2 regions of the Nicoliella sp. ESL1113 genome follow, and region 2 is predicted to be linked to the other one. Evidence: predicted binding sites of a transcription regulator. Region 2 holds the regulator's gene; the other holds the start of a gene.
What was found. The regulator HrcA, encoded in region 2, represses chaperone genes, less so after heat shock. The targets are predictions, from matches to a motif close to TTAGCACTCNNNNNNNNNGAGTGCTAA.
Positions count from the first base shown of each region.

Region 1: groES (co-chaperone GroES) is a predicted target of HrcA. The motif match lies at 4,138-4,164, and genes of this name have one in related genera.

Region 1 covers NZ_CP196387.1:1,316,013-1,331,386, forward strand. The annotation lists gene ACSYTJ_RS05695 (glycosyltransferase family 4 protein) at 1-27, opposite strand, end outside; gene ACSYTJ_RS05700 (APC family permease) at 146-1,981, opposite strand; gene groL (chaperonin GroEL) at 2,144-3,763, opposite strand; gene groES (co-chaperone GroES) at 3,823-4,107, opposite strand; gene ACSYTJ_RS05715 (redox-sensing transcriptional repressor Rex) at 4,319-4,951, opposite strand; gene ACSYTJ_RS05720 (ATP-binding cassette domain-containing protein) at 5,122-7,083, shown strand; gene tsaD (tRNA (adenosine(37)-N6)-threonylcarbamoyltransferase complex transferase subunit TsaD) at 7,129-8,142, opposite strand; gene rimI (ribosomal protein S18-alanine N-acetyltransferase) at 8,176-8,775, opposite strand; gene tsaB (tRNA (adenosine(37)-N6)-threonylcarbamoyltransferase complex dimerization subunit type 1 TsaB) at 8,759-9,472, opposite strand; gene ACSYTJ_RS05740 (acyl-[acyl-carrier-protein] thioesterase) at 9,555-10,304, opposite strand; gene rsmI (16S rRNA (cytidine(1402)-2'-O)-methyltransferase) at 10,314-11,201, opposite strand; gene ACSYTJ_RS05750 (DNA replication initiation control protein YabA) at 11,219-11,563, opposite strand; gene holB (DNA polymerase III subunit delta') at 11,589-12,608, opposite strand; gene darA (cyclic di-AMP receptor DarA) at 12,614-12,940, opposite strand; gene tmk (dTMP kinase) at 12,940-13,584, opposite strand; gene ACSYTJ_RS05770 (YaaL family protein) at 13,684-13,932, opposite strand; gene recR (recombination mediator RecR) at 13,946-14,545, opposite strand; gene ACSYTJ_RS05780 (YbaB/EbfC family nucleoid-associated protein) at 14,564-14,875, opposite strand; gene dnaX (DNA polymerase III subunit gamma/tau) at 14,895-15,374, opposite strand, start outside.
Region 2 covers NZ_CP196387.1:718,711-734,084, forward strand. The annotation lists gene ACSYTJ_RS03135 (proline--tRNA ligase) at 1-1,012, shown strand, start outside; gene ACSYTJ_RS03140 (PolC-type DNA polymerase III) at 1,075-5,400, shown strand; gene rimP (ribosome maturation factor RimP) at 5,516-5,992, shown strand; gene nusA (transcription termination factor NusA) at 6,010-7,107, shown strand; gene rnpM (RNase P modulator RnpM) at 7,128-7,424, shown strand; gene ACSYTJ_RS03160 (L7Ae/L30e/S12e/Gadd45 family ribosomal protein) at 7,417-7,719, shown strand; gene infB (translation initiation factor IF-2) at 7,734-10,040, shown strand; gene rbfA (30S ribosome-binding factor RbfA) at 10,060-10,416, shown strand; gene truB (tRNA pseudouridine(55) synthase TruB) at 10,507-11,418, shown strand; gene ribF (riboflavin biosynthesis protein RibF) at 11,428-12,363, shown strand; gene hrcA (heat-inducible transcriptional repressor HrcA) at 12,457-13,494, shown strand; gene grpE (nucleotide exchange factor GrpE) at 13,514-14,077, shown strand; gene dnaK (molecular chaperone DnaK) at 14,124-15,374, shown strand, end outside.

The DNA.
Region 1 (15,374 bases), 600 kb from region 2:
ACAGACAATTATTTTTAACTTCACCATTCCACCTCCCTTGAAAAATAATTATTAAATTTAATTATACAAATCTCACAATCTAAAAACAACCCAATCAAAAAGAGTTATCACAATTGTAATATAGCGATAACTCCCGTTTAATTAATTATTTCAAATGGTAATTATAAGTGCTTACCACGATGTTTTGACGTGAGTTTAAAGCTGCACGCAACCGTAAACCACTTTGATTATGCAGAATTTGTTGCCAATGATGCTTAGGGACAAATTGCGGAACCAATACAGTGGTTGTATTCCCGTCGTGTTCGGCACGCTTGGCAATCACATCACAAAAGCGCAACGTTGGATTAACGATTGAGCGATATGATGAATGAATATCAACGAACCGAATTTCTGGGAACGCAACCTTAAAGTCGTTGGCCACCTTTTTTTCGCGTTCTGGATTAGAATCAAACGAAACATGCATCGCAATGATATCATCACTGATCGATTTAGCATAGGTAATCGCATTCATCGTCATGGTCGTAACGTCACTGATCAAAACAATTACAGTCGAACCACTAAATGATTCTGGAATTTCTTGCGCCTTATGGCTAACTTCCAGTTGGGTGCCGACCTTACGATAATGCTCATTGATGCGATAAAATAAAAGGATCAATAGTGGCATCACGATGAAGTATGGCCAGACGTTTACAAAGTGGAGTAGCAATAAGAAAACAACTAGGATTGCCGAGATCAACGCCCCGATGAAATTAATGGTCGCTTTTAAGACCCATGCTCCTTCACGGTGCTTGCGCCAATGTAAAATCATCCCAGACTGTGAAAGTGTAAATGGAATGAATACCCCGATGGAATACAGGGGTACTAAGAGGTTCGTTTCCCCATTGAACATAATGATTAGGATCAATGCCCCAATCGCAAGTGAAATAATCCCGTTGGAATATCCTAACCGATCACCCTTATCCAAGTAGGCGTGCGGTAAAAATTTATCGCGTGCTAAATTATAAGCTAGAATTGGAAATGCTGAAAAGCCAGTGTTTGCAGCCACTGCTAAAATCATTGCGGTGGAAAGTTGTAATACATAGAACATAATTCCACCATGGCCGAATACGCCTGCTCCAATTTGTGACAGCACCGTCACATGTGCATTCGGCTTAATTCCCATGTAATAACTCAAAAGTGTAATCCCACCAAAGAAGAACCCTAAGATCAAAGCCATGATAGCAAGCGTATGTGAAGCCATCTTTTCACGGGGTTTTTTAAAGTTAGGAACCGAGTTACTAATTGCTTCCACTCCAGTTAGCGATGAAGAACCAGAAGAAAAAGCCTTGAAGAATAATAGCAGTGTCATTCCCTGGACTGGGGTACCAACTGCGCTAGCAGCTTGGTATGTAATATGTCCAGTTAAAATATTATACCCACCCCAAATAATCATGATAAAAATCATAAAGATGAATAGGTAAACCGGCACCGTCAAAATCGATGCTGATTCACGCATCCCCCGTAAATTCAGTAACATAATTAATACTACGATCAAGCATGAAATCAGGATTCGATAATTATATAGTGCTGGAATTGCAGACGTAATTGCTTCGGTTCCAGAAGTGGTCGAAACCGCCACGGTCAGCATATAATCAACTAGTAAGGACCCACCAGCAACTAACCCAGTCGTCCGCCCCCAATTATCACTAGCAACTAGGTAGGCACCCCCACCAGATGGATAGGCGTAAATAATTTGTTGATAGGACAACGTGATTGCCAGCAAAAGAATCAAAACTAATGCTGAAATCCAAATTTGGTAAACTAAAGCAGCTACTGAAAGGGTCAACAATACCGCTGTAATCTGTTCGGTCCCATAAGCAACCGATGAAAGAGCATCAGAAGAGAGCAAAGCCAATCCCTTAAATTTATTCAAGGAATTACCACCCTCATCAGTTGATTTCAATGGCTTCCCAATTACTAATCGTTTTAAATAACGCCACATGAAAATGACCTCACTTTTTAAGTCTTCATTTTTTAAGATAATATAAATTTGTTTATGCAATTCTTAATTTTACTACAATTTGGTAAATATTTCATATTGAATTTTATTAACAAAAAAAGAACCGCTAAATAGCGATTCTTTTAAAGCAGAGCTTAATTTAAATTACATCATGCCGCCCATACCTGGTTGTGGAGGCATTGGGGTGTTATTATCATCCTTTGGTTCGTTTGCTACTACGGCTTCAGTAGTTAATAACAATGCTGAAACAGAAGCGGCGTTTTGAAGTGCTGAGCGACTAACCTTGGTTGGGTCAATAACTCCAGCCTTGATCATGTCTTCGTAAGTTCCATCAGCAGCATTGTAACCAATTCCAGGTTTTTGACCTCTAAGGTGGTCAACGATCACGGAACCATCAACCCCAGCATTGTGAGCAATTTGTCTAACTGGAGCTTCCAATGCACGGCGAACGATTTGAACCCCGGTGTTTTCATCGCCTTCAGCCTTAATGGCATCAATATCCTTTAAGATATTAATGTAAGCTGTTCCACCACCAGGAACGTAGCCTTCTTCAACGGCAGCCCGCGTAGCGTTCAAAGCATCTTCGATTCTGTACTTACGTTCCTTTAATTCGGTTTCGGTCGCAGCACCGACACGAACAACAGCAACTCCACCAGCTAACTTAGCAAGGCGTTCCTTTAACTTGTCACGGTCAAAGTCAGAAGTCGTCTTTTCAATTTGGGTCTTAATTTCGCTAACCCGATCAGCAATCTTAGCCTTGTCACCAGCACCTTGAACGATCGTAGTGTTATCCTTAGTAATGTTTGCCTTAGCAGATTGACCTAGTTGTTCTAGGGTCGCATCCTTTAGGTTTAATCCTAAGTCGTCAGTAATCACAGTTGCACCAGTTAAAGTAGCGATGTCTTGTAATTGATCCTTCCGACGATCACCGAATCCAGGAGCTTTGACAGCAACCACGTTGAAGGTCCCACGCATCTTATTCAAAACAAGGGTTGGTAATGCTTCACCACCAATATCATCAGCAATGATCAAGAGTGAACGCCCTTGTTCAACCACTGATTGAAGAACTGGTAAAATGTCTTGAATGTTATTAATCTTTTTGTCAGTAATTAGAATGTATGGATTATCCAAATTAGCTTCCATCTTATCGTTATCAGTCACCATGTATTGTGACATGTAACCACGATCGAATTGCATTCCTTCAACGACATCTAGGCTAGTTTCAACCCCACGGGAATCTTCAATGGTAATGACCCCGTCGTTACCAACCTTTTCCATTGCATCGGCAATCAATTCACCAACTTGCTTGTTAGCAGAAGAAATGGCAGCGATTTGAGCAATATCGTTTTTGTTCTTTACTTCGTGTGACATCTTGTGTAATGCCTTTACAGCTACTTCGGTAGCCTTTTCGATTCCGCGGCGAACGCCAACTGGGTTAGCACCAGCGGTAACGTTCTTCAAGCCTTCGTTGACGATTGCTTGGGTCAATACAGTGGCAGTCGTAGTCCCGTCACCAGCAATGTCATTAGTCTTGGAAGCAACTTCAGCAACTAATTTAGCTCCCATGTTTTCAAAATGATCTGGGAGTTGAATCGCCTTTGCAATAGTTACCCCATCATTTGTGATGTTTGGACCAGCACCTTCTTCTAGGACAACGTTACGTCCCTTTGGTCCTAAAGTAGTCTTAACCGTATTAGCTAATTTATCAACACCGTTAAGTAATGATTTTCTTGCATCTTCTGCAAATTTAACTTCCTTAGCCATCAATTATCACCTCATGAAATTATTTTTTGTTTTTTATGATTTTAATTTTAATTTATTAATTAGTCGACAACTGCAACTAAATCCTTTTCATGTAAAACTAAGTAGGATTGGCCTTCGTAGTCAACGGAAGTGCCAGAGTACTTGTCGAATAGAACGGTTTCGCCTTCCTTAACTGCTGGTGCAACTGTCTCTCCGTTATCCAAGATCCGTCCAGCACCGACAGCGACTACCTTTCCAGTTTGGGGCTTTTCCTTAGCATTACTTGCTAAGACAATCCCGCCGACTGTCTTTTCCTTTTCCTCTTCAACTTCAACGATCACACGATCACCTAATGGCTTTAACACATTAATCCCTCCAATTAAGTTTACATAAATTTAGCACTTGAACTATGTCAGTGCTAATTGTTATCTTTAATATATATTCTTTTAATTTTAATTGCAAACATTTTGACCGCTGCCCAAATAAAAAAACGCTCATGCAACTTTGCATGAACATTTTATCGAAATCAGATTAATAATGCGATGATTTAAAACTAGGAATCTTGAATCTAAAGGTTTACTTAATGTAATGTTCAATAAAGTAAATCAAGGTCTGTAACTCATTCGTTAAATCAACATTTTGCACCGTTACGTTCTCGGGAGTTGATAGACGGACCTGGGTGAAGTTAAGAAAGCCCTCCGCTCCCGCTTTAATGGCATTATCGCAAACTTCTTGGGCCACTTTAGAAGGCACAGTTAAAATAACGACCTTGATCTGTTGATCCCTTAATTGTTGAACCATTTCTTCATATGAATAAATGGGGACCCCGTTTTGAATTGTGTTAATCATTCGCTCCTTAGTATCAAAGGCAGCAGCAATCCTAACGTTGCTATCACGATGAAAATTAAAGTTCAGTAGTGCCTGTCCAAAGTTTCCGACCCCGACTAATGCAACGTTAGTCAAACGGTCTTCATTTAGAATCCGCTTAAAGAAATTCAATAAATTCTCAACATCATAACCATAGCCACGTTTACCAAGCGCCCCAAAATAGGAAAAATCCCTTCTAATCGTAGCAGAGTCCACTTGAATTGCGTCCGCAAATTTATTTGATGAGATTCGTTCAACGTTTGAGTCATGTAAAATCGTAAGGTATCGATAATAGATCGGCAATCTTTTTGCGGTTGCCCGTGGAATTTTATTTTCAGCCATAAGTCTTTCCTCCCGGCATTTTCGTTCATAAAAAACGTTTCCAGATTATTTTATCATAAAAAAAGACTTTGTGAAATATTAATCAATTATATCGATTTTCATAATTTCATATTATATGTAAATTATGATAAAATTATCCTTAAACTACTATAATATAAAGGGGTGAGGACTTGCAAATCTTACAAGTAAATAACGTAACCAAAAGATTCGATGGTGTGCCAATTTTCACAAATGTTAATATGAATATTGAAAATCATGCTAGAATCGGGCTCGTTGGCCGCAATGGAGCCGGTAAATCAACGCTAGTTAAAATGATCATTGGTGAAGAAAGCATCGACGAAGGGAAGATTACTGAAAAAAACGGCCTTACAATTGGCTATCTTTCACAAAATACGGGTCTTCATTCAGAACGAAACGTCTGGGATGAGATGTTAAGCGTGTTCGCAGAATTAATTAAAACGGAACACAAGATGCACGCGTTAGAAATACAAATGAGTGATCAACAGGTTAATCAAGATCCACAAAAACTAGCAGAAGTCACTAAATCATACGACACGATTCAGGCTAACTTTACCGCTAATCATGGGTACAGTTATAAAGCTGAAATCAAGGCGGTTTTAAACGGATTTGGTTTTGGAGAATCATTCTACGAACAACCCGTTAATTCTCTTTCAGGTGGGCAACAAACCCAACTCGCATTAGCGAAACTGCTCCTTGAAAAACGCGACCTCCTTATTTTAGATGAACCAACCAACCACTTAGATGTTGAAACGATCACATGGTTGGAAGGCTACGTCCAAAACTATCCTGGTTCGCTTTTGATCATTTCACATGACCGTTACTTCATGGATAAGTTAGTCAATGAAGTCTATGACTTGGATAACGGAACGCTAACATATTACAAAGGTGATTACACTAGCTTTGTGAAGCAAAAACAAGCGCGCTATGCTGAACGGCTCCATGCGTATGAAAAACAGCAAGCTGAAATTAAAAAAATGCAGGACTTTATTGATAAAAACATCGTTCGGGCATCGACTACTAACCGTGCTCAGGCACGTCGTAAACAATTAGAAAAAATGCCAAAGCTCGAAAAACCATTTGATAATAATAAGGTCGCTCAATTTCGATTCTCAGAAGCAAAGCCCAGTGGTAACATCGTTTTAACAGTTCGGAATCTGGCGGTCGGCTATGATGATCAGGTTCTAGCTAGTCCAATTAACATTGACGAAAAAAAGCACCAATCGATTGCAATTATCGGACCCAACGGGGTTGGTAAGTCGACCCTATTAAAAACCATTTTAGGCAAGCTACCAAAATTAGCGGGGACCGTTTCATTCGGGACCGGAGTCAGCATTGGCTACTACGATCAAAAACAGACTTCCTTACACAGTAATAAAACCGTTTTAAATGAAATTTGGGACGACTACCCTACTACTCCAGAAGGCCACATTAGAACCATTTTAGGGAGCTTTTTATTTTCTGGTAATGACGTTGAAAAAGTCGTCGGTAACCTTTCTGGTGGTGAAAAGGCGCGTTTGATGCTCACCAAATTATCAATGGATCACGATAATTTCTTAATTCTCGATGAACCCACTAACCATTTGGACATTGAAAGTCGCGAAGTTCTTGAAAATGCATTGAAGCAATTTGATGGGACGATCCTGTTCGTTTCACACGATCGATACTTCATTAACCAAGTTGCTAGCGAAATTATTGAAATTACCCCTGAAGGATCAGAAAGATACCTAGGGGATTATGATTACTATATCGAAAAAAAGGAAGATCAAATCGCCCAAGCACAACACGAGGCCGCTAAATTAGCTGCTGAACATCCCGAAGCGGTTCAACCCACCGAATCGAAGGGCAAGGTCGATTACCAAAAGAGTAAGCAAGACCAAAAGCAACGACGTAAATTAGAACGCCAAATCAGCGAAATTGAGGAACAAATGGGCAAGCTCAGCGAACAACACGCTCAAATCGAGGATCGAATGGCCCAACTAGCTGCTGATCAAAAGATTAGTGAACTTGAGGAACTCCAAAAGAATCTCGATCAAGTCAACCACCAAAATGAAAAACTATCAGATCAGTGGACTCAACTAAGTTTAGAACTCGAAGATTTAAATAATGAGTAAATAAAAGGACTGAATCAAAAATTTTGATTCAGTCCTTTTTGAATTTTATTGAGTTACATCAGGAGCCCATTCAAACTCAAGGCTCGGGTCAGCATTTAAATCGAGGCCTGCAAAACGCCCTTCTTTAAACATAATAAAGCCAGCTGCACCAATCATCGCAGCGTTATCACCACATAGTTTGCGTGGCGCCATTATTAATTTCGTATTTGGTAGTTGATCAATTGCTGATTGCAAGCGTGTCCGCAGTCCATTGTTGGCAGCTACTCCTCCTGCTAAGATCAATTGTTTGACTGGGTAGTTCTCCAACGCCCGCAGTGTTTTATCTACTAAAACATCTACGACCGCATTTTGAAAACTAGTTGCCAGGTCATCATGATTCAACTTATCACCTACTTGTTCTGCGTGATGGTAAGTGTTAATAAAGGCACTCTTTAACCCACTAAAACTAAAATCATAATTAGATGACTTATCCATTGCTCGTGGAAAGTTAAATGTATCCTTACCCTTCGCTGCCATCGCATCAACAGTAGGGCCTGCGGGGTAGTTAATCCCTAACACCCGACCAATTTTATCGTAGGCTTCACCAGCGGCATCATCGCGCGTTTCACCAATAATTTCGAACTGGCCCTCTTTGGGCATGTAAACCAATTCAGTGTGGCCACCAGAAACGACTAATGCAAGGGTTGGAAATTCAATTGGTTCGACAAAGCGAGCAGCATAAATATGCCCCGCGAGGTGGTTGACTGGAATTAACGGAAGGTGGTGAGCCCACGCAACCATCTTAGCAGCAGTCACCCCGATCAAAAGCGAACCTACTAATCCAGGCCCATAGGTAACGGCCACGGCATCTAAATCATCATAGGTAACATTGGCCTCTTGCATCGCATCACGAATACAGATGGTAATTTCTTCGATATGATGACGACTAGCAACTTCTGGAACTACGCCACCAAATCGTTTATGGCTATTGATCTGTGTGGCTACGATGTTAGAAAGAATTTGATTGCCATCTGCAATAATTGCGACACTAGTTTCATCGCAACTAGACTCAAATGACATGATTAAATTACGCTTCAAAATTATTCCTCCAAATTATAATCCATAATTAATTGGGCTATTATCAATTTCACTAATATCTAGCGTCATATCAATGGCATCTTCTTGATTATCAATATAGTAGTTATTTTTAATGCCTGAGCGTTTAAATCCTAAATCAGCATAAAGATGCTGAGCACGATAATTACTACTTCTCACTTCTAGCGTGATTTTTGAATAGTCAATGCGACGCGCTTTTTTAATAATTACCGTTAACAAGTAATATGCAAGCCCCCGATGTTGAAATTCTTTTTGAACCGCTAGATTCGTAATATGGCATTCCTTATTATTATCAAACATTGCACAACCAATGAATGCAACCAATTGATCATGATATCTAATTACTAAGTATAAACGGTCTTGATCACGCTTAAGTTCCCTTAGCATCGTATTGTAGTTCCATGGAGTTTTGCCGTCATAAACAGATTTTTCAATCTTTAATAATTCCGGGGTATCTGTAACCATGGCCCTTCCAATAAAGTACTTAACATTTTTAATTTCAATCGTATGGTTTTTAACCGCAATTTGTTGTTCACGAAATACTGCTTCACTTTTTAAAAATAGGCTATGGTACCATTGCTTAAACTTTTTTAACATATGAACTTGAATCCTCTTTTGGGTGTAGTTTTTGCCAATCGGCTTCTGCTTTCGTCAATCTCAAATAATTAGGAACAAACGTATCAATGTCTTGAACTGGTGGTAAAGTCTCGCCAAATAGTCCTAGGTTTGCAGCTTGAGGAAGGTTATCTAAATTATTAATCATCGTAAAATTAGCAGGCAAGCGATCGTTAAAATGATTAGCATCACCTAATCCAATAATCGATTCATTTTGATAGGCCTCCATTTTACTCAACCAACGGGATAATGAAACGTGTTGATCAGGAATCACTGCAACTGGGCGTCCGTTTTGAATCCGATACAATCCAGTAAACATGTTCTCATTTCTGGCATCAAACACTGAATTCACTAATTGACCTTCAATATTGATATTCAAAGCCAATGTTTGCAAACTAGAAACCCCCACTAATTTAATCCCTAGGGTAAATGCTAATACCTTAGCAGTCGCAGTTGCAATCCTAATTCCGGTATAAGAGCCAGGACCATCAGCAACTACCACGCGGTCTAAATCGCTGGGCTGCATTCCACAATCTTTCATTAGATTATCGATAATCGGTAGTAAGTATTGAGCATGTTTTTGATGCGTCGTTGTTGTCGTTGTTGCTAAAATTTGTTGATCCTCTAAGATCGCGATACTTAGGGGGCGATTGGAAGTATCCAATGCTAAAACCTTCATAAAATAATCTCCCTATTGTTGTTAATTTTTATCATGCTTATTATATACCATTATAAAGCATTAAAAAAAGCGAACCAGATGTTTAATCTACCTCGCCATCGTGTTGCCAAGTAATATTAGCAATTGCTGCTAATTGTTGATTGTGATAAATTTCGTGCTTCGTAACAACGGTTCCATCAATTTCTTGATGTTCATAATTACTTTCAATTACGTTGCCATAACGCACTTCGCTATCATATTTTAGGTTAATGTGAGCAGGAATGTTTTGAACTAAAAAATCATATGGTAATAAATCAGTCATCCAATCCAAATAACGAGTATTGTTGACGTGAATATTCGTATCAATATCGCTATAACGGATTCGATACTGGCGACTATTAGATAATGATTCAATCTTGCGTGGCTTTTTAATTCGAGGAGTTAACTTCACAGCATTAGATTGATAAGGATCCACAATTTGATGCGGGATCGGTGCTAAACGCCGTTGTTCAATATTCATTGAAACCCATAAGCTTTTGATGTAAACGCACTGACTGCCCTTCTCATCTAAAATCCAAAACTCTCGAAAGGCAAAAAATTTATTATAAGATGTCGATTGGGTTTGGATGGTAATATTTTCATCCGTCTTAGGAAGATGATTAATTTCTAAATCATATTGAATGACCACCCAAGTTACCCCAAACGATGCAATAAATTCATTGGTTAACCCAAGCTCTTCATTTTGATCCTCAGAAACTAAAATTGCCATGTTAAGGAGCATTGGTAACGTAACTCGATTCTGATTATCAGTTTCATAATAAGTGATTCGATGTTTTTCACTAAAGCGACTCACGATAAATGGTCAATCCTCCTTTTCAATATGGTGATATAGGTTATAAACTTCTTGCTTTTTAATTTGGTGTAACTTAGCAACTTGCTTAATCGCAACGTTTGGCTTATCACCTTGCGCAATTAAATAATCGACCTGTTCAACCATCGAAAGCCCGTTCAGTTCATCATCTTGATGATCATCGATTTGTGCCTCTGAATTGCCCTCAACAATAATTACGAATTCTCCCATAATTTTATTGTTGGCAGCCCAATCTAATAATTCAAGCAAGGTCCCCCTATGAAAATCCTCATACCGCTTTGTAATTTCCCTACATAAGACGGCACGTCTTCCTTCACCAAGTACGCTCGCCATGTTCTTAAGGGTTTTTCTTAAACGATGTGGCGCCTCATATAGAATGAACGTTTCTTGATGACGGTTCAGATCTTCAAGTTCAGCGATTTGATCACTTGGCTTCCGATTCAAAAAGCCATAGAAATAAAAGGGTTGTGGTGATAACCCAGATGCAATTAGTCCAGTTAATCCGGCATTCGCCCCTGGCAATGGAACGACTGGGATATTAGCCTCAATACAAGCAACCACTAATTCGTGTCCTGGATCACTTATCGATGGCATTCCCGCATCGCTAGCTTGGGCAATGTTCATTCCTGATTGCAATTTTTGAATCAATTCTGGAATCCGTTCCATTGTGTTATGTTCATGAAAACTAATTTCCTTAGTCTCAATTTCAAAATGATTCAATAATTTCTGGGTATTTCGTGTATCCTCAGCCGCAATTAAATCGACTTCACGAAGCACCTTAACTGCTCTAAAAGTCATGTCATCTAAATTGCCAATTGGGGTTGGCACTAGGTATAACGTTCCAGTATCATGTTTAGCAAAACTGTGTTGAACTTGCAATTTAATCCCTAACTTTCTTATTTTCGGTTAATAATTTCATCACAGAACATACAACCTTCACCATTTTCACGCGGTTTACCATAAAATTGATTACATACGTGAAATCCATCATTAAATAACTTTTCTAATATCTTGCGGGACTCATTATGCTTGGTTGCTTTCTGTGTTGGTACTTTTTGATCATGATTTTCATTTGAATGTGTTTCCAATAATTCACGCAAATGCTGATTTTCAATTTCTAATTCTGAATTTTTTTCCAAAACTTCGTTCATTGCTTCACGGAGTTCGGAAAAGCGGGTCAACATCGATTGAGTTTGAGACTCCATATTCTTTAACCCACTGTATAGCTCTTTATTATTCAATATCAATTTCACCCTTATTAATTGTTTAATTCAACTGATCTAGCACCTTTAAAGTAGTTGATTCTAAAACGTTTTGAAAATTAATGTTAATTGCTAAATCACTATTACTCTTAAGCATTAGTTCAATTATACTGAGCAACTTTTGCTTAGGAATCTGCAACGCAATTTGGTGAATTTGGCTATTAATTTGTGGAAAATTAAGTTCATTATCATCAACTGCTTTAAATTTAATATCTAATACATCCCGCCAAACTTCAATCATCATATCGATTGTAATTCGCTTTGCATCCTGATTATTAATCAAGGCCATCATATCAGTTTGCACCATTGTAAATGCAACTGGATTGCGCTTGTTGAGCTGAAGAAACCATTGACTAATTGCATTTTGCAACTTTGCGAACCAATTATTTTCAAACCACCCAGAGGCAGTATCAATATTATTAGTCATTTTCATAATTAAGTTAAAATATACACTATCAATACCAGCTTTAGTGAGTTCTTCGCTAAAGAGGGTCGGCGAAATTGAAGGAAATTCAACTAATTGGGTTCTTGAAATAATGGTTGGTAACAATAGTGATTTATTGCTGGTAAGTAGAAATGAAAATACATTCCCAACTGGCTCCTCAATAAACTTTAAAAGACTATTAGCAGCCTCTGTGGTCATTTTATCAGCATCATTGATTATGAATGCCTTTTGATTACCCTCAACAGCACTCTTGGTAAATTCAGCCTTTAATAATCGCACTTGATCAATTTTGATGCTTGCTCCGTCTGGTTCAATGATCATTACATCTGGATGCTGCCGACTGGCAATTCGGATACACTCATTGCACTTACCACAAGGTCTACCATCTTTTTGATGGGGACAAAACAATGCCATCGTAATCTGTAACGCAACCGCTAACTTCCCATTTCCTAGCGCCCCGCTAAATAGGTACGCATGGGTCAAATCATGGTCACTAACAACCTGGGCAAAATGATCAACTAATTGGGGTTGCTTAATAGATGCCTCTTTAATAATGGACTCAGCAACTGATTTTTCCATCGCCATTAGAATTGATAAAATTGATCCATTGGTAAGATCATTACAGTTGCCCCACCAACTTGGATTTTGACGGGATATGAACCTTCATTTGCTCCGCCATCTAGATTAACTGGTGGCGTCATATATTTCTTTCTAGTTCTTGAAATATTCTTGATGATATCTAAGGTTTTTTGCACCTTTTCATCTTCAATTCCAATCATGTAAGTGGTGTTCCCTGATTTAAGAAAGCCCCCAGTTGTAGATAACTTGGTTGCTCGAATATTATTTTTGATAAATGCCTCTTGTAGCTCACTAGTATCTTTATCTTGAATAACTGCAATTAATAATTTCATTATTTGTCACCCCTATTTAGATAATCGTGCAAAATTTTTAATACCGCATCATAAACTTCATCGATTGACCTAGTTGCGTCAACTCGGATGATTCGATTAGGATAATCATGAACTAGCTGCTCATAAGTAGAATGAACCCGATAATGAAATTCCTTGGTCTCAACATCCAATCGATCAACTTCATTGGCACTTCGATGAGCACTAATCCTATTTAAACCAACTTCAACCGGGACATCAAAATAAATCGTTAAGCCCGGCATTAAACCATCGGTAGCAAATTGATTCATGTCAAAAACTGGTTTGATTCCCAGCTGACGACCGCCACCTTGATAAGCAAGCGAACTGTCCAGGTATCGATCGCTTAAAACCAATTTACCCTTCTCCAGAGCTGGAATGACAGTCTCCACCAAATGTTGCCGTCTAGCGGCAGCATACAATAACGCTTCCGTTTTGAAATCCATTGCTTGATTATCACGGTCTAAAATTACATTCCTTATCATTTCTGAAATTCGATTCCCGCCTGGTTCACGAGTTAGGATCACTGGTACATCCAATTGGCTTTGCACGGTTTCAAAAACCCGTTTTAAAACCGTGGTTTTGCCAGCCCCATCAGAGCCTTCGAACGTAATAAAATTTTTATTCATTAGTAACTATCCTTTTTGTTTTCTAACTATAATTGTACTTTATTAAAAGTTCATTGGCAAAGCAAAAAGAGTCAAAACCACAAACGTGATTCCGACCCTTTAATAATCAAATACCGACGATTGAATCCGATTATTATGAACATTTCGGAATCTAGCTTCTCGATACAGATACAAATATTTACAACGAGCAAGTTGGGTTTGAGCAATAATTTCGTCATCCACTTCTGAAATTGCGTTTTGGGTTTCTTGAGCCCGTGACCATTCAGACTTTGCTTCGTCAATTGAATCCAATAATTCTTGATCATATTGCATTTTATTCTTTTGTGCACTGCTCTTTCTACCAAACATAAATAATTCGCCCCTAAATTTCGGTTCGACCTTGAACGGCTCTAAACAAAGTCATCTCATCAGCATACTCAATATCGCTTCCCACTGAAAGTCCATAAGCTAAACGAGTTACCTTAATTCCAGCTGGTTTAATCAACTTGGAAAGATACATTGCAGTTGCTTCTCCTTCGGGAGTTGCATTGGTAGCAATAATCACTTCGTTAACGGCTTCATTCGATTGTAGTCTCTTGATCAATGAACTAACGTTTAGTTCATCTGGACCAGTGCCATCCAAGGGAGATAAAACCCCACCTAAGACGTGATAAAGGCCATTATAATCCTTCATCTGCTCCATCGTCATGATATCCTTAGGTTGTTCAACTACTAAAATTTTGGTTTGATCACGATTTGGATCTTGACAAATTTCACATGGATCTTCATCGGTTAAGTTCCCACAAATCGAACAATAAGTTAGTTTATCCTTTGTTTCAGTAAGTGCTTCCGCAAAATTAGCAATGTCATCTTTGTTCATGTTAACAGTAAAATAGGCTAATCTAACGGCAGTCTTTTGTCCAATTCCTGGCAGATGCATATAACTAGCAATTAGTTTTGCAATTGGCTCTGGATATTGCATTTAAATTCCTTCTTTATTTTACATTCCTGGCATACCCTTAGTGTATTTACCAAGGGTACTTTGAGTTGCGTCATCAATTTTACCAAGCGCATCGTTTACAGCAGTTAATACCATGTCTGACAGCATGTCTGGATCTTCAGGATCGATTACTTCTGGGTTAATTTGCATGTCAGTCATCTTACGATCACCAGTAAATGTAACTTTGACCATTTCATCAGGAGCAGAGCCAATAAATTCTTGCTTGTTCAATTCTTCTTGTTCTGCACCCATTTGCTTTTGCATTTTTTTAACTTGCTTCAGCATTTTGTTCATGTTCATTCCATTCATCATATTATCTACCATCCTTTAATTAATCATCTTTAATATCTAAAATATCACTACCAAATGTTTTGATCGCTTTTTCAACAACGTCAGCATTCGAATCCGACTCAGTTGCGACTTGCGATTCTGAATTCGAACTTGATTGCTGAACGGTGGCAGCAACTTGCGAATCTTGATGTGCTAAATCATCAACACCGTCATCAGCACTTGATGAATTTAACGAATCATTAGAAGGCTTTAAATCATCCTTTACTGCAGCACTTTTGGGAACTGCAGAACTAGGGTTAGAATTTTCATTAGGCATTACCCCACTACGAGTGTAATAGTCATGCCTAACTTTAGGCCACTGGTTCTCTGACACATATGCCAAGTTAGGAGTATACCCAATAAATTGATTAAAGCCTTTACCAATTATATCATCTAATTCGCGGTCATTAACTGCCCGTTGGTAAAAGAAATCATAACCAAATGATACCACAACTCCACTACTGCTGGCAGCTACTGGGGT
Region 2 (15,374 bases):
TGAAATGGCAAAGTGTGCATATATCCCTAGTAAGTCTGATGAACAACCACTTGAATTAGAAAAAAAGGCGACTCCAGACACTAAGACGATTGAAAAGTTAGCCACTTTCTTATCCGTAAAGCCAAGTCAAATCATTAAGAGCGTATTATTCATCGCTGATGAAAGTCCCGTATTAGTAATGGTTAGAGGCGATCATGAAGTAAATGATGTTAAGCTCAAGAACTATCTAGGTGCTGATTTCTTAGACGTTGCTAATGAGGAACAAGTTCTGAAATTTATGGGAGCGCCTGCTGGTTATGTAGGGCCAATTGGGGTTTCTGACGATGTGAAAGTGTTAGCTGATCAATATGTTAAGGACATGGTTAATACCGTTGTCGGTGCGAATGAAGATGGCTATGATTACGTTAACGTTAATCCTGATCGTGATTTTAAGGTCAGTGCTTATGATGACTTTAGGGTCGTTCAAAAGGGTGATTTATCCCCTGATGGTTCAGAAAAATTACAATTTACAAAGGGAATTGAAATTGGACATGTTTTCAAGTTAGGGACGCGATATTCTAAAATTTTAGGAGCAGATGTTTTAGATGCAAATGGCCGTAAAAAACCAATTATTATGGGTTCTTACGGAATTGGGGTCAGCCGTTTATTATCAGCTGTTTCTGAACAACAAGCCGATGAAGATGGACTAGTGTGGCCAACTTCAATTGCACCATTTGATATTCATGTTATTCCAGTTAACGCCAAAAAAGCTGATCAAATGGACCTTGCTAATGAAATTGAAACTGATTTAACCACTGCTGGTTATGATGTATTAAACGACGATCGTAAGGAACGCGCTGGTGTTAAGTTTGCTGATTCAGATTTGATTGGGATCCCAATTAGAGTAACCGTCGGTAAGAAAGCTAGTGATGGAATCGTTGAAATTAAGATTAGAAAAACTGGTGAAACCCTAGAGGTTAAAAAAGCCGAACTTATTAGTACAATTGGAATTTTACAAAAAGAATTGAATTAAATTATTAAGAGAGGGCTGTTTTTCAGTCCTTTTTTAATCTTAATAGAAGGGAGTTCAATCAATTGAATAATCATGAATTATTTAATCAATTACTAAGTCAGCTAGAAATGAATGCCCATAGAGATGATGAATGTTTTAAAAATGCTGAAATTACCCAATTAGTGGTTCATAAAAAGAGTAGGGAATGGCATTTTAAATTTCATTTCTTAGAACAATTACCATTTCAAGTTTTTAATGACTTTATCCATCGCCTTTTTACGACCTTTGAATCATTAGTGAACGTTAGTTTTGAGATTCAAGTTGATCGACCAAAATTAGATAACCATTTAGTTAAGGAATACTGGAATTGGGTCGTTAATAATAGCAACTTGAATTCCATGATGGCAAAACAAATTTGTGATACTAGTGTGCCAAGCGTTAATGATGATCGTGTCAATTTGGTTGTAGAAAATGAAGAACTCAAAACCTTTTTGATTGACCATGCATTGGGTAAAATTGAAGAATGTTATGCGATGTGTGGATTTCCTAAGTTTATGATCAATACTTTTGTTAATCAAAGTGAGACGCAATCTAAAATTAGAGAAATCAAAAATATAAGGGAAAAACGGGATGCCGAGATTACTAAAAAGGCTATTGCTGCCATAAAAAAAGCGAATGCAAATCGTGAAAGCAAAGCTAAAAATGCTCCCATTACAAACGGCCCCGTTATTTTTGGTAAATTAATTAGTGATGATGCTGATGTCACTAAGTTAATTGATATTGTTCAAGAGGAACGATCAGTTGTCTTGAATGGTTTTGTTTTTGATAAAGAAGTTCGTTCACTACGTTCTGGTCGGCAGTTATTGATTTTTAAGGTGACCGACTTCAGTTCATCAATCGTAGTTAAGAAATTCTCCCGTAACGAACAGGATGAAGCTCAATTTGAAGCAATTCAAAAGGGTGGCTGGCTAAAACTCCGTGGTAGCGTTCAAGAGGATAATTATACGCATGAATTAACCATGAATCCGTACGATATTAATACGACGACCCATCAAGAAAGACAAGATACTGCTAAGGATAAGCGGGTTGAATTGCATCTACACACCAATATGAGTCAAATGGATGCCATCGATGGGATCGATGCATTTGCCAAACGGGCTAAACAATGGGGTCACAAGGCATTGGCAATTACGGACCATTCTGCATTACAAGGCTTTCCATCAGCATATAGTGCTGGTGAAAATAACGATTTGAAAATGATTTACGGTGTAGAAGCTAACGTTGTTGATGATGGAATGGAAATCGGGTTTAATAACGACCATCGCGATTTAAAGACCGCAACTTATGTTGTGTTTGATATTGAAACGACAGGATTATCAGCAATTTATGATAAGATTATTGAAGTTTCTGCTGTTAAAATGGTTCATAATAACGTTACTGCTCAATTTGAAGAGTTTATTGATCCAGGGTTCCATTTAAGTGAATTTACAACTAATTTAACATCCATTACTGATGACATGGTAAAGGGTTCCAAAAGTGAAGAAACGGTTTTAAAGATGTTTCGGGAATTCTGCGGAGATGCAATTGTAGTTGGGCATAACGTAACCTTCGATGTGGGCTTTATGAATGCTGGATACGAACGCTATGGAATGAGTAAAATTACTAATCCAATTATTGATACGTTGCCGTTAGCACGTTTTTTGTATCCTAACTTAAAGAGTTACCGTTTAAATACCCTTGCGAAAAAATTTGATGTTAGCTTGGAACATCATCATCGTGCGGTATACGATGCGGAAAGTACAGGCCATTTAAATTATATTTTCTTAAAGACGGCTGAAGATCGATATGGAATTAAATATCAAGATCAATTAAATGATCATATGACAGAGCATAGTGCTTATAAACACGCTCGACCGTTTCATGTCACCCTGCTGGCTAAAACTCAATTCGGATTGAAAAACCTCTTCAAACTAGTTTCGTTATCTAACGTAGAATATTTTTATCGGGTTCCACGGATTCCGCGTAGCGTATTAGTTAAATATCGGGAGGGAATTTTAGTTGGTTCAGCATGTGCTTCTGGTGAAGTTTTTACCGCCATGGTCCAAAAGGGAATGGAAGAAGCACGTCAAAAGGCTCAATTTTATGATTACTTGGAGGTTCAACCACAAGCTAATTATCAACCATTGATTGATTCTCAATTTATTCATGATCAAGCGCATTTACATGAAATCATCAACAATATGGTTGCCTTAGGACAAGAATTGGATAAACCAGTGGTTGCAACTGGTGATGCCCATTACGTAGACCCTCACGAATACATCTATCGTAAAATTTTGATTCATTCTCAAGGTGGAGCCAACCCACTTAGTAGGCAAAAGCTTCCTGAAGTCCATTTCTTATCAACTGATGAAATGTTGAATGACTTTAGCTATCTTGGCGATGAAGTAGCCAATCAAATTGTGGTTAAAAATTCTAATTTAATTGCTGATATGATCGATGATGATATCAAGCCTGTTAAGGATAAGTTATATACCCCACATATTGATGGGGCGGAAGATGAGATAAAAAAACTTACCTACAACAGAGCCTTTGATTATTATGGCGACCCGCTGCCTGATTTAGTTAAAAAGCGAGTTGATCGAGAATTAGATAGTATCATTAGCCATGGATTCTCAGTCATTTATTTAATTGCCCAAAAACTGGTGTTCAAAAGTAATAAGGATGGTTATTTAGTTGGTTCTCGTGGGTCCGTTGGGTCTAGTTTGGTTGCTACAATGGCTGGGATTACTGAAGTGAACCCATTGCCACCACATTACCGTTGCCCTAAATGTAGATATTCTCATTTCTATACGAAGGGTGAATATGCTTCTGGATACGATTTACCACGTAAAAATTGTCCGAAGTGTGGAACTGAAATGATCGGTGATGGGCAAAACATTCCATTTGAAACGTTCCTAGGGTTTAAGGGAAACAAGGTTCCAGATATTGATTTGAACTTCTCAGGTGATTATCAACCAATCGCTCATAACTACATGAAGGTGTTGTTCGGTGAAGACAATGTTTACCGTGCTGGAACGATTGGAACGGTTGCTGATAAGACAGCCTATGGTTACGTAAAGGCTTATGAACGCGATACTGAACAAAATATTCGTTCTGCTGAAATCGATCGACTGGCCCAAGGCGATGTCGGGGTGAAAAGGACTACTGGTCAACATCCAGCTGGAATCATTATTGTGCCGAGCGATATGGATATTTATGACTTTACTCCCATCCAATATCCCGCCAATGATCAAAAAGCCGAATGGGAAACGACGCACTTTGATTTCCATTCCATTCATGATAACATCCTCAAAATGGATATTTTGGGACATGATGATCCGACCATGATCAGAGCACTTCAAGACCTTTCTGGAATTGATCCACAAACGATTCCAATGGATGATCAAGGAGTTATGTCAATTTTTTCAGGAACGGACGTATTAGGTGTGACCTCGGAACAAATTCAATCCAAAACGGGGACATTAGGGGTGCCTGAATTTGGGACGAAGTTCGTACGGGGGATGTTAGAACAGACCCACCCGCAAAACTATTCGCAACTTCTGCAAATTTCTGGTTTATCCCATGGGACCGATGTTTGGCTAGGAAATGCTGATGAGATTATTAAGGACGGGACTGCAACGATCGCTAACGTAATTGGTTGTCGTGATAATATCATGACTGATTTAATTAACTGGGGTCTTGATTCTGAAACGGCTTTCCAAATCATGGAATCAGTTCGGAAGGGTCGTGGAATTAAGGATGAATGGCGTAAAGAGATGAACGCAGCCAAAATTCCAGAATGGTACATTCAATCTTGTTTAAAAATTAAGTATATGTTCCCTCGTGCCCATGCCGCAGCTTACGTTCTAATGGCCCTGCGGGTAGCATACTTTAAGGTGTACTTCCCAATCGTTTACTATGCTGCTTATTTCTCGATTCGAGCTGATGATTTTGATGTAGTTGCCATGGCAAGCGGAAAAGAGTCTGTCAAAGAAGCGATGAAAACGATCCAAGATCAAGGCAACGAAGCATCTGCTAAGGATAAGAACTTGTTAACGGTCTTAGAATTAGCCAACGAAATGTTAGAACGTGGGTTTGAGTTTGAAATGATCGATTTAAAGCGTTCTGATGCTGAAAAATGGATTATTGAAGGAAATAAGCTATTAGCACCATTTCGGGCGATTCCAGGGCTTGGGTTGAACGTTGCAAAACAAATCGTGGCTGCTAGAGAAGACAAATCGTTCTTATCCAAGGAAGACCTGGCTAAACGTGGCAAGGTTTCTAAAAAGATCATTGAATTTATGGATGAAAATGGAGTGTTGAAAGGCTTGCCAGATGAAAATCAGTTGAGCCTATTCGACATGCTATGATTTGAGTTTAATCCTAACTTATGGTATATTACTACTAGTAATTAATACTCGTTTAAAGGAGTGAGCAGGGATGCTCACTCTTTTTATTGGATTTAATAGGAGGTATGCATACAAATTGAGTAACGTTCCTGAGATTGTGAAAGATATCTTAACACCGATTTTAAATGAACATCATTTTGAATTGTTCGATATTGAATACGTTAAAGAAAGCCAAAAGTGGTATTTACGGGTTTATATTGATAAACCTAACGGTATTACGATTGAAGATTGTGCAATCATTAGCGATCAATTAGGTGAAGAATTAGATGCAATGGATCCTGATCCAATCCCACAAGCTTATTATTTAGAAGTATCATCTCCCGGCGCAGAACGCCCCTTGAGAAATGCAAAAGAGATTGAAGAAGCAATTGGTAGCTATATTAACGTTTCATTGTATTATCCAATTAAGCAAAATAAGGTATACGAAGGGACTTTAAAGGGAGTTACAGAAGAAAACGATTTAGTAATTGAATATAACGACATGAGTGTCTTTAGGGAGTTAACAATTCCTGCAAAAGCAATTGCTAAAGTTAGACTCGCAATTAAGTTTTAATTTAAAGGAGAATCGGAATGAGTAAAGAATTATTGGGTGCTTTTGATGCTTTAGAAAAAGAAAAGGGCATTAAGAAGGAAACCATTATCGACGCTTTAGAGGCAGCTTTGACTTCTGCTTATAAGCGTAATTATGGTCAATCACAAAATGTAGATGTAGAATTTGATAATAAGAAGGGTGATATTCACGTCTATGCTGTTAAAAAGATTGTTGACGTGGTTGAAGATGCCCAGACTGAATATAGTATTAAAGATGCCCTTTTAATTAGCCATGGTTATGAAGTTGGTGATGACATCAAGATCGAAGTTACTCCTAAGAATTTTGGTCGCATCGCTGCCCAAACTGCAAAGCAGGTAATTATGCAACGGGTTCGAGAAGCTGAACGGGAAATGGTTTATAATCAATTTAGTCAATACCAAGATGAGTTAATTACTGGAGAAGTAGAACGTTCAGATAGTCGTTTTGTGTACATTAATCTTGGCAAGGTCGAAGCTGTAATGCCTGTTAGTAACCAGATGCCAAATGAAGAATATCGACCACAAGATAAAATCAAGGTATATGTTACTAAGGTTGAAAACGCTTCTAAGGGCCCTCAAGTATTTGTTAGCAGAACGGCACCTGGACTATTAAAGCGTTTATTTGAACAAGAAGTTCCTGAAATCTACGATGGAACTGTTGAAATTGTCTCAATTGCTAGGGAAGCTGGGGACCGCTCAAAAGTAGCTGTTCGCTCTAATAACCCTGATATAGATCCTGTTGGAACCACTGTTGGTCCTAAGGGACAACGGGTTCAAACAATCGTAAATGAACTTGGTGGCGAAAATATGGATATTGTTGAATGGACTGACGATAAGGCGAAGTTCATTGCCAACGCTTTGAATCCGTCTGAAGTAGTCGATGTTATTTTCGACCCTGAAAACGATCAAGCTTGTACGGTGATTGTACCTGATTATCAATTATCATTAGCAATTGGGAAGCGTGGACAAAACGCTCGATTAGCTGCTAAGTTAACTGGATTTAAAATTGATATTAAGTCAGAATCAGAAGCAGATGAAAATATTTATGAAAATCACACTGCTGCTGAAGATCCTGATAATGATGAAAACGCTGATTAGTTATCAGTAGGGAGGTTCAAATGCGACGTCGAAAGGTTCCAATGCGTAAAGATATTGTCACGGGTGAAATGGCTCCTAAAAAAGAGTTGATTAGAATCGTCCGTGATAAAGAAGGCAACGTAAGCATTGATAAAACTGGTAAAAAAGCCGGGCGCGGTGCTTATATCTCAATGGATGTAGAAATTGCAAAGCAAGCTAAGGCTAAAAAAACATTTAACAAGGTTTTTGACACTAATGTTGATGATCAATTTTACGATGATTTAATTGCTTATACTGATCATGAACAAGCAAGAAAAAAATTATTTGAAAATGAATAATCAAAAATATTTAAATTTAATCGGAATCGCCAAAAGAGCTGGTAAGGTAGTTACTGGCGAGGCAATTATTTTAAATGCAATTAAAAAGCATCAAGTTGCTCTTTTGATTATTGCAAGCGATACCGGACAATCATCTACCAAGAAGTTTATTGACAAAGCGGGTTCGTATCAGGTTGAATACCATCACTTTATTTCTAAACAGGAATTAAGCGATGCAATCGGTGCTCCCCGAACAATGATTGGAATTACTGATCGTGGCTTTGCCAGAAAGCTTTCTGAAATAAAAAATAGTTAAAGGATAGTGATTATATGGGTAAAAAGCGTATTTATGAATTAGCTAAAGAGCTCAATGTTACCAGCAAGCAACTAATTAACAGTGCTAATAGTAAGGGTATCTCGGTTCATAACCATATGTCTACGATTGATGATAACCAAGAAAAGCAAATTAGAGCTGCATTAAAGAGTAATTCAGCTAAACCAACGACACGAACTAATTCTAAACCACAAAATAATCAACAACATGGTGGCAATCAAAACCGAAACCAAAATAGCCATGCTGACAAAAGACAGGGGGGCCACCAAATTAATAATAAACCTAGTCATAGTAATGCTAGTCAGTCAAATAATAACCATCGGTCTAATAATTCGAATGGGCAAAGAAATAACGTTCAATCTGGTTCTGGTCGAAATACTAATAATGCTAGTAATAATTCGAACGGTTTTAACAAAAATAATCGGAAGAACAAGAAGAAATTTAACAAGCGGAATAACAATTTCAATAGTAAATACACTAAGAATCAACGAATTCGCCAAATTCATAAGCATAACGATGCTCCTAAACGGAAAGATCATCCACTTCCAAAGGTATTAGAATATACTGATGGGATGAATGCACAAGAAATTGGGAAGGTCCTTCACAGAGAACCTGCTGAAATTGTTAAAAAGTTATTCATGCTTGGGGTTATGGTTAACCAAAACAAATCATTGGATAATGAAACCATTGAATTGCTAGCCACTGACTACGGAATTGAAGCCAAGGAAAAAGAAGAAGTTAACGTTTCTGATCTTGATAAGTTATTTGATGAAGAAGAACACAACACGGCTTATCAAGAAAACAGACCACCAGTGGTTACGATCATGGGACACGTTGATCATGGTAAAACCACCCTATTGGATTACTTGAGACATTCTCACATTACTTCTGGTGAAGCTGGTGGGATTACCCAAGGAATTGGTGCTTATCAAGTTAAGCATGATAAAAAGACAATTACTTTCTTGGATACTCCTGGTCATGCTGCTTTTACTGCCATGCGGGCACGTGGAGCTGATATTACTGATATTACGATTTTAGTGGTTGCTGCTGATGATGGAGTAATGCCACAAACCATCGAAGCCATCAACCATGCTAAGGCTGCAAAGACCCCAATTATCGTTGCAATCAATAAGATTGATAAGCCAGGGGCCAACCCAGATCACGTTACTGAACAACTTAGTAACTACGGATTAATTCCTGAAGACTGGGGTGGCGATACCATCTTTGTAAAAATTTCAGCTAAATTCGGGACCAACGTTGATGAATTATTGGACATGATCCTATTGCAAGCTGAAGTGATGGAATTAAAGGCTAATCCACGGCAAAATGCTGCTGGTTCAGTAATCGAAGCTCGTCTTGATCGTGGAAAGGGAACCGTTGCAACGCTGTTAGTTCAACAAGGGACCATGCACGTTGGGGATCCGATTGTAGTTGGTGATACCTTTGGTCGAGTGCGGACTATGGTTAATGAACACAACAAAGAAATGAAGGAAGCCACCCCATCAACTCCTGTTGGAATTACTGGATTGAACGACGTTCCAGAAGCAGGGGATCGGTTTATTGTCTTTGATGATGAAAAGACCGCCCGTGCTGCTGGAGAAAAACGGGCTCAAGCAGCTCAAGAAAATGATCGTCGTCAAACGAACCATGTTACATTGGATAACTTGTTCGATTCACTTAAAGAAGGTGAAATGAAGCAAGTTGATATTATTATTAAAGCTGATGTTCAAGGTTCAGTTGAAGCACTTTCTTCTAGCCTTCAAAAGATTGAAGTAGAAGGAGTGCGTGTTAATATCATTCATACCGGAGTTGGAGCCATTAATGAAAGTGATGTGGCCTTAGCAGAGGCAAGTAACGCAATCATTATTGGATTTAGTGTTCGTCCCACCCCACAAGCTAAGGCTCAAGCTGAAAGCGATAACGTTGATATTCGTTTACATCAAGTGATTTATGATGCAATCGATGAAGTGGAATCCGCTATGAAGGGAATGCTAGAACCCACATATAAGGAAGAAGTTACTGGTCAAGTTGAAGTGAGAGAAATTTATAAAGCTTCTAAGATCGGAACAATTGCTGGTGGGATGGTAATCTCAGGTTATATTAACCGTGATAGTAAGGTACGGCTAATTAGGGACAATGTTGTGATTTTTGATGGCGAACTTGGCAGTTTAAAACGCTTTAAAGATGACGCTAAGAGCGTTAAACAAGGTTTTGAATGTGGGCTTACAATTGAAAATTATAATGATATTAAGGTCAATGATGTTATTGAAGCCTACATTATGAAAGAAGTTCCAATCGAATAATTCGATTAAGGAGGATACTATGGCACAATATCGTGTAGGGCGACTACAACAAGAAATTCAAAGAGAAGTTAATGATTTGTTATTGAAGGAAGTACGTGACCCCAGAGTTAAGGGCGTTACAATTACCGGAGTGGAAGTCACTGGTGATCTTCAACAAGCAACGATTTTTTACAGCATTCTCTCTGATAAAAAGAGTGATGAAGAAAATACCCAAAAGGGATTGGATAAGGCAACCGGAATGATTAGAAGTGCGTTAGGCGCTCGGTTAAGAAACGTCTATAAGACACCAGAAATTCATTTTGAATTAGATGATTCAATTCAATACGGGAGTAAGATTGATCAATTGATCAATAAACTACAACGCGAAGATAAATAATTTTAAAAGAGTAGGTAATAATCATTTGTTATCTACTCTTTTTATGTTTCAATTAATATTAATTAGAGAAAAGATAGGGAGTCGTTAATTATGGATGGAATCATCCCATTGAACAAACAACGTGGAATGACTAGTTTCGATTGCGTCAGAAAACTACGTGGAATTTTGCAAACTAAAAAAATTGGACATAGTGGAACGCTCGATCCAAACGTTGACGGTGTTTTACCAATTTGTATCGGTAGTGCAACTAAGGTGGTTGATTTTTTGATGAATTCTGGAAAAGTTTATCGAGGAGAAATCACCCTTGGGATGTCAACGACTACCGAGGATTTAGATGGTGATGTTGTTGAACGGAAGGCAATTACGGATCCGTTTTCAGAAGCATCAATTAATCAGGCGATGCAACGGTTGGTTCAACCTGAACTGTTACAAATTCCACCAATGTATTCAGCTGTAAAAGTCAATGGTCGCCGTTTATACGAATATGCACGGGCGGGTGAAACTGTAACACGGCCCCAGCGGCACGTTCGCATTGACTACTTTAAAATTATTGCTCCCATTGAATATGATAAAGAAGAACAAGTTCAGCGAATCAAGTTCGAAGTAGGTTGTGGAAAGGGAACCTATGTCCGCACTTTATCGTTTATGGTTGGCCAAATCTTAGGGGTACCAGCTGTAATGTCTGATCTTACTAGGATTAAGAGTGGCGGCTTTACGATTGATGAATCGGTTACGCTAAGTCAAGTGAAAGCAGCGATGGAAGATGGCAACATTAGTAATGTTTTGTATCCAATTGATCATGCACTGGGTGGATATCCAAGTATTGAATTGAGCCCGAACCAGTGGAAAACGGTGCAAAATGGTGGATTTTTAAGTCCCCAAGATATTAATATGGATAATGATGAAATTGCTGTAAGGTTTAATCAGCAAATTAAGGCGTTGTACTATTACAATCATGAACAGGGATTTTATAAACCATTAAAAATGTTTAGTGTCAATTAGGAGTTTACAATGAAAATTTTAAAGATTCACCATCCAATGAAAGATTTAAATTTGAATGAACCAGTTGTGCTTGCAATGGGTTTTTTTGATGGGCTCCATTTGGGTCATCAGCAAATAATCAATCGAGCAAAATCAATTGCTGAAAAACGCGGAGTTAAATTAGCAGTTTTAACTTATGATCATCATCCATCAATCGTATATCAACAATTAAACGCGCATGATAAGCGTTACTTAACGCTGATGGATTATAAAATGGAACTCTTTGAGCGCTTAGGCGTTGACATCGTATTCCAGATTAGTTATACAAATGCATTCCAAGCGCAAAGTCCACAGGAATTCGTCGATAATTATCTTTGTCGCTTTAATGCAGTGGCGGTATTTGCTGGTTTTGATCATACTTATGGAAAAAAGAATGCTGATATGAATTTATTACCTCAATATGTAAAGAATCGTTTTGAAGTGGTTGATGTTGCATCCTTTGATATTGACAATAAAAAAGTGAGTTCTACTCGGATTCGCCAAAACCTAGATGATGGTCATATTGATACCGTTAATCGGTTGTTAGGCAGGCCCTTTGTTACTACGGGAACTGTTGTGCATGGATTTGCTCGCGGGCGTGAGTTGGGATTTCCAACAGCTAACGTTGAGCATAGCGAATATCAATGGTTGCCAGCAATTGGAATCTACATTGTAAGGATGCAAATTGGTGATCAATGGTACGATGGGATGGCTTCGATTGGCCGTAACGTAACGTTTGGTGATTCACATCCCATTACCGTTGAAATTAATTTATTTAACTTTGATCAAAATATTTATGGTGAAGTAGTAAATATCGAATGGCTCCATTGGACGCGCGGTGAGGTTAAGTTCAACGGGGTAGAAGCCTTGATCGATCAGCTGCATCAAGATCAAAAAACGGCTCAAAAGTTTTTAAGTGATTTGTGAGTGTCTTTCTTGACTTATAATCGCTCCTTTGGTAAATTATATATGTAGCTTAGCACTTGAAGGATATGAGTGCTAAAAAAGGAGTGATTATTAATGCTAACAGAACGTCAAGAATTGATTCTTTCTGGAATCGTTCAGGATTATACTCAATCGGGAACGCCTGTTGGTTCTAAAGCATTAGTTAATCAACTTCCGTTTCACGTTAGTTCTGCTACGATCAGAAATGAAATGGTGGTTTTGGAAAATATGGGGTTAATTGAAAAAACCCACTTATCTTCCGGACGGATTCCATCGATTAATGGTTATCGTTATTACGTCGATCATTTGACATTGTCAAAGGTCAATACGATGAGTGATTTGGAAATCATTCATAAGGCGTTAGATTCAAATTACCATAAGATCGATGAGCTAGTTCAAAAATCTGCTAATATCCTATCTGATTTAACTAACTATACTGCTTTGACTTTGCAGCCAGAGCAGGCTCAAAGTAGGCATCTAAAAGGATTTAGATTGGTTGCATTAGGTGATCAACGTGTTATGGCGATTCTGGTAACTGATAATGGGGATGCGGAAACTGAATTGTTCCGCATTTCCGATGGTGTTACCGGTGAACAACTAGAGTCAGTCGTTAATTTGATTAATGATCGACTTGTTGGCCAGCCATTATCGGTGGTATTAGAGCAACTAAAATCTGTAATTCCAATGGAAGTTAATAAGTACTTGCATTCTCCGAATGGCTTTATTGACATCTTGGATGAGGTCCTTATGAGAGCAACTAGAGATCGCCTTTACGTTGGTGGTGAAATGAACCTATTGAGTTTTACCAATCAAAGCGATGTTAGTTATCTCAAACCGCTGTATTCGATGTTAAATCAATCTGGTGAAATTTCTAAATTTTTAGGAAATTCAGAAGATGGTGTTTCGGTTCAGATCGGTTCTGAAATGAGTAATGAATTATTGAAAAATTATAGTGTCATTACAGGGACCTATGATGTTGGTCAATACGGTAAGGGAATGATTGCTGTGTTGGGGCCTACTCGAATGCCTTATTCGAAGGTAATTACCTTGGTCAGTGCATTTAGAGAAGAGCTTACCAAGCGTTTGTTAGGTTACTATGGAGAAAACAAATAAATCTAGAGGAGGGTTTTGTTTGGCATCTAAGAAAAAGCAAGATGAAGAAAAGCAAAATTCTGCGGAAGCTACTGAAACAGAGAAGTTAAAGGCTGCAGATGAGCAAGCTAATGCTGAAGACAAACAAGCTGATAAAGCAATTATTGATTTAAAACGGCAGTTGGATGATATGGAAAATAAGTATCTACGGACTGCAGCTGAGTTGCAAAACGTTCAAAATCGGGCTAAAAAAGACCAAGCAACCATCTTGAAGTATGATGGCCAAAAGCTTGCAACTAATATTTTACCGATCGTTGATAATTTAAACCGAGCCCTTGAAGTTAAGGTGGATGATAAAGCCGGTCAACAACTTAAACAAGGGGTTGAAATGGTTTCGAACCACCTAACTAAGGCTTTGAGTGATAGCAACATTAAAAAAATTGATGCGGAAGGCAAGAAGTTTGATCCGAATTTCTGTCAAGCCGTTCAAACGGTCCCAGCAGATGATGCTCATCCAACTGATCACGTTGTGAAAGTATTACAAGATGGCTATCAATTAGCTGATCGTGTGATTCGTCCAGCGATGGTCGTTGTTGCAAAATAAACAAACAATTAATAAATAAAAAATAAAAAGTGAGGTAAATTAAATTATGGCTAGTAACAAAATTATTGGAATTGATTTAGGAACTACTAATTCAGCAGTTGCCGTTCTTGAAGGTAACGAACCAAAGATTATTCCTAATCCAGAAGGTTCAAGAACGACTCCTTCAGTCGTTGCATTTAAAGATGGTGAAATTCAAGTTGGGGAAGTTGCAAAGCGTCAAATGATCACTAACCCGAACACGATTTCATCGATCAAGAGCCACATGGGTGACAGCAATTACAAAGTCGATGTTGATGGTAAGAGCTACACTCCACAACAAATTTCTGCAATGATCTTACAATACATCAAGAAGTTTGCTGAAGACTACATTGGTGACACTGTGGACAAGGCAGTTATCACTGTTCCTGCATACTTTGATGATGCCCAAAGACAAGCAACTAAGGATGCTGGTAAGATTGCTGGATTAGATGTTAAGCGGATTATCAACGAACCTACTGCTGCTGCGTTAGCTTATGGTTTGAACAAGAAGGATAACGACCAAAAGGTATTGGTATATGACCTTGGTGGTGGGACCTTTGATGTTTCCGTTCTTGAATTAGGTGACGGTGTGTTCCAAGTCCTTTCTACTAATGGTGATACTCACTTAGGTGGGGATGACTTCGATAAGAAGATCATGGACTGGTTAATTGATGGCTTCAAGAGCGAACATGGAGTCGACTTATCCAAGGATAAGATGGCATTACAACGGTTAAAGGATGCTGCTGAAAAGGCTAAAAAGGACCTTTCAGGAGTTTCTGAAACTGAAATCAGCCTTCCATTTATCGCTTCTGGTGATGAAGGTCCACTTCACTTGACTGCTAAGTTAAGTCGTTCTAAGTTCAATGAATTAACTGCTGACTTAGTTGAAAAGACTAAGGCCCCATTCGATAATGCATTGAAGGATGCTGGATTATCCACTTCTGACATTGATAACGTTATCTTAAATGGTGGTTCTACTAGAATTCCAGCCGTTCAAGAAGCTGTTAAGCAATGGACTGGCAAGGAACCAAACCACTCTATTAACCCTGATGAAGCCGTTGCCGATGGTGCTGCTGTTCAAGGTGGGGTGCTAACTGGTGATGTTAAGGATGTTGTGCTACTTGATGTTACACCACTTTCCCTTGGTATTGAAACCATGGGTGGGGTCTTCACTAAGTTGATCGACAGAAACACGACCATTCCAACTTCAAAGAGTCAAGTCTTCTCAACTGCCGCTGATAACCAACCAGCTGTTGATATCCACGTCTTACAAGGTGAA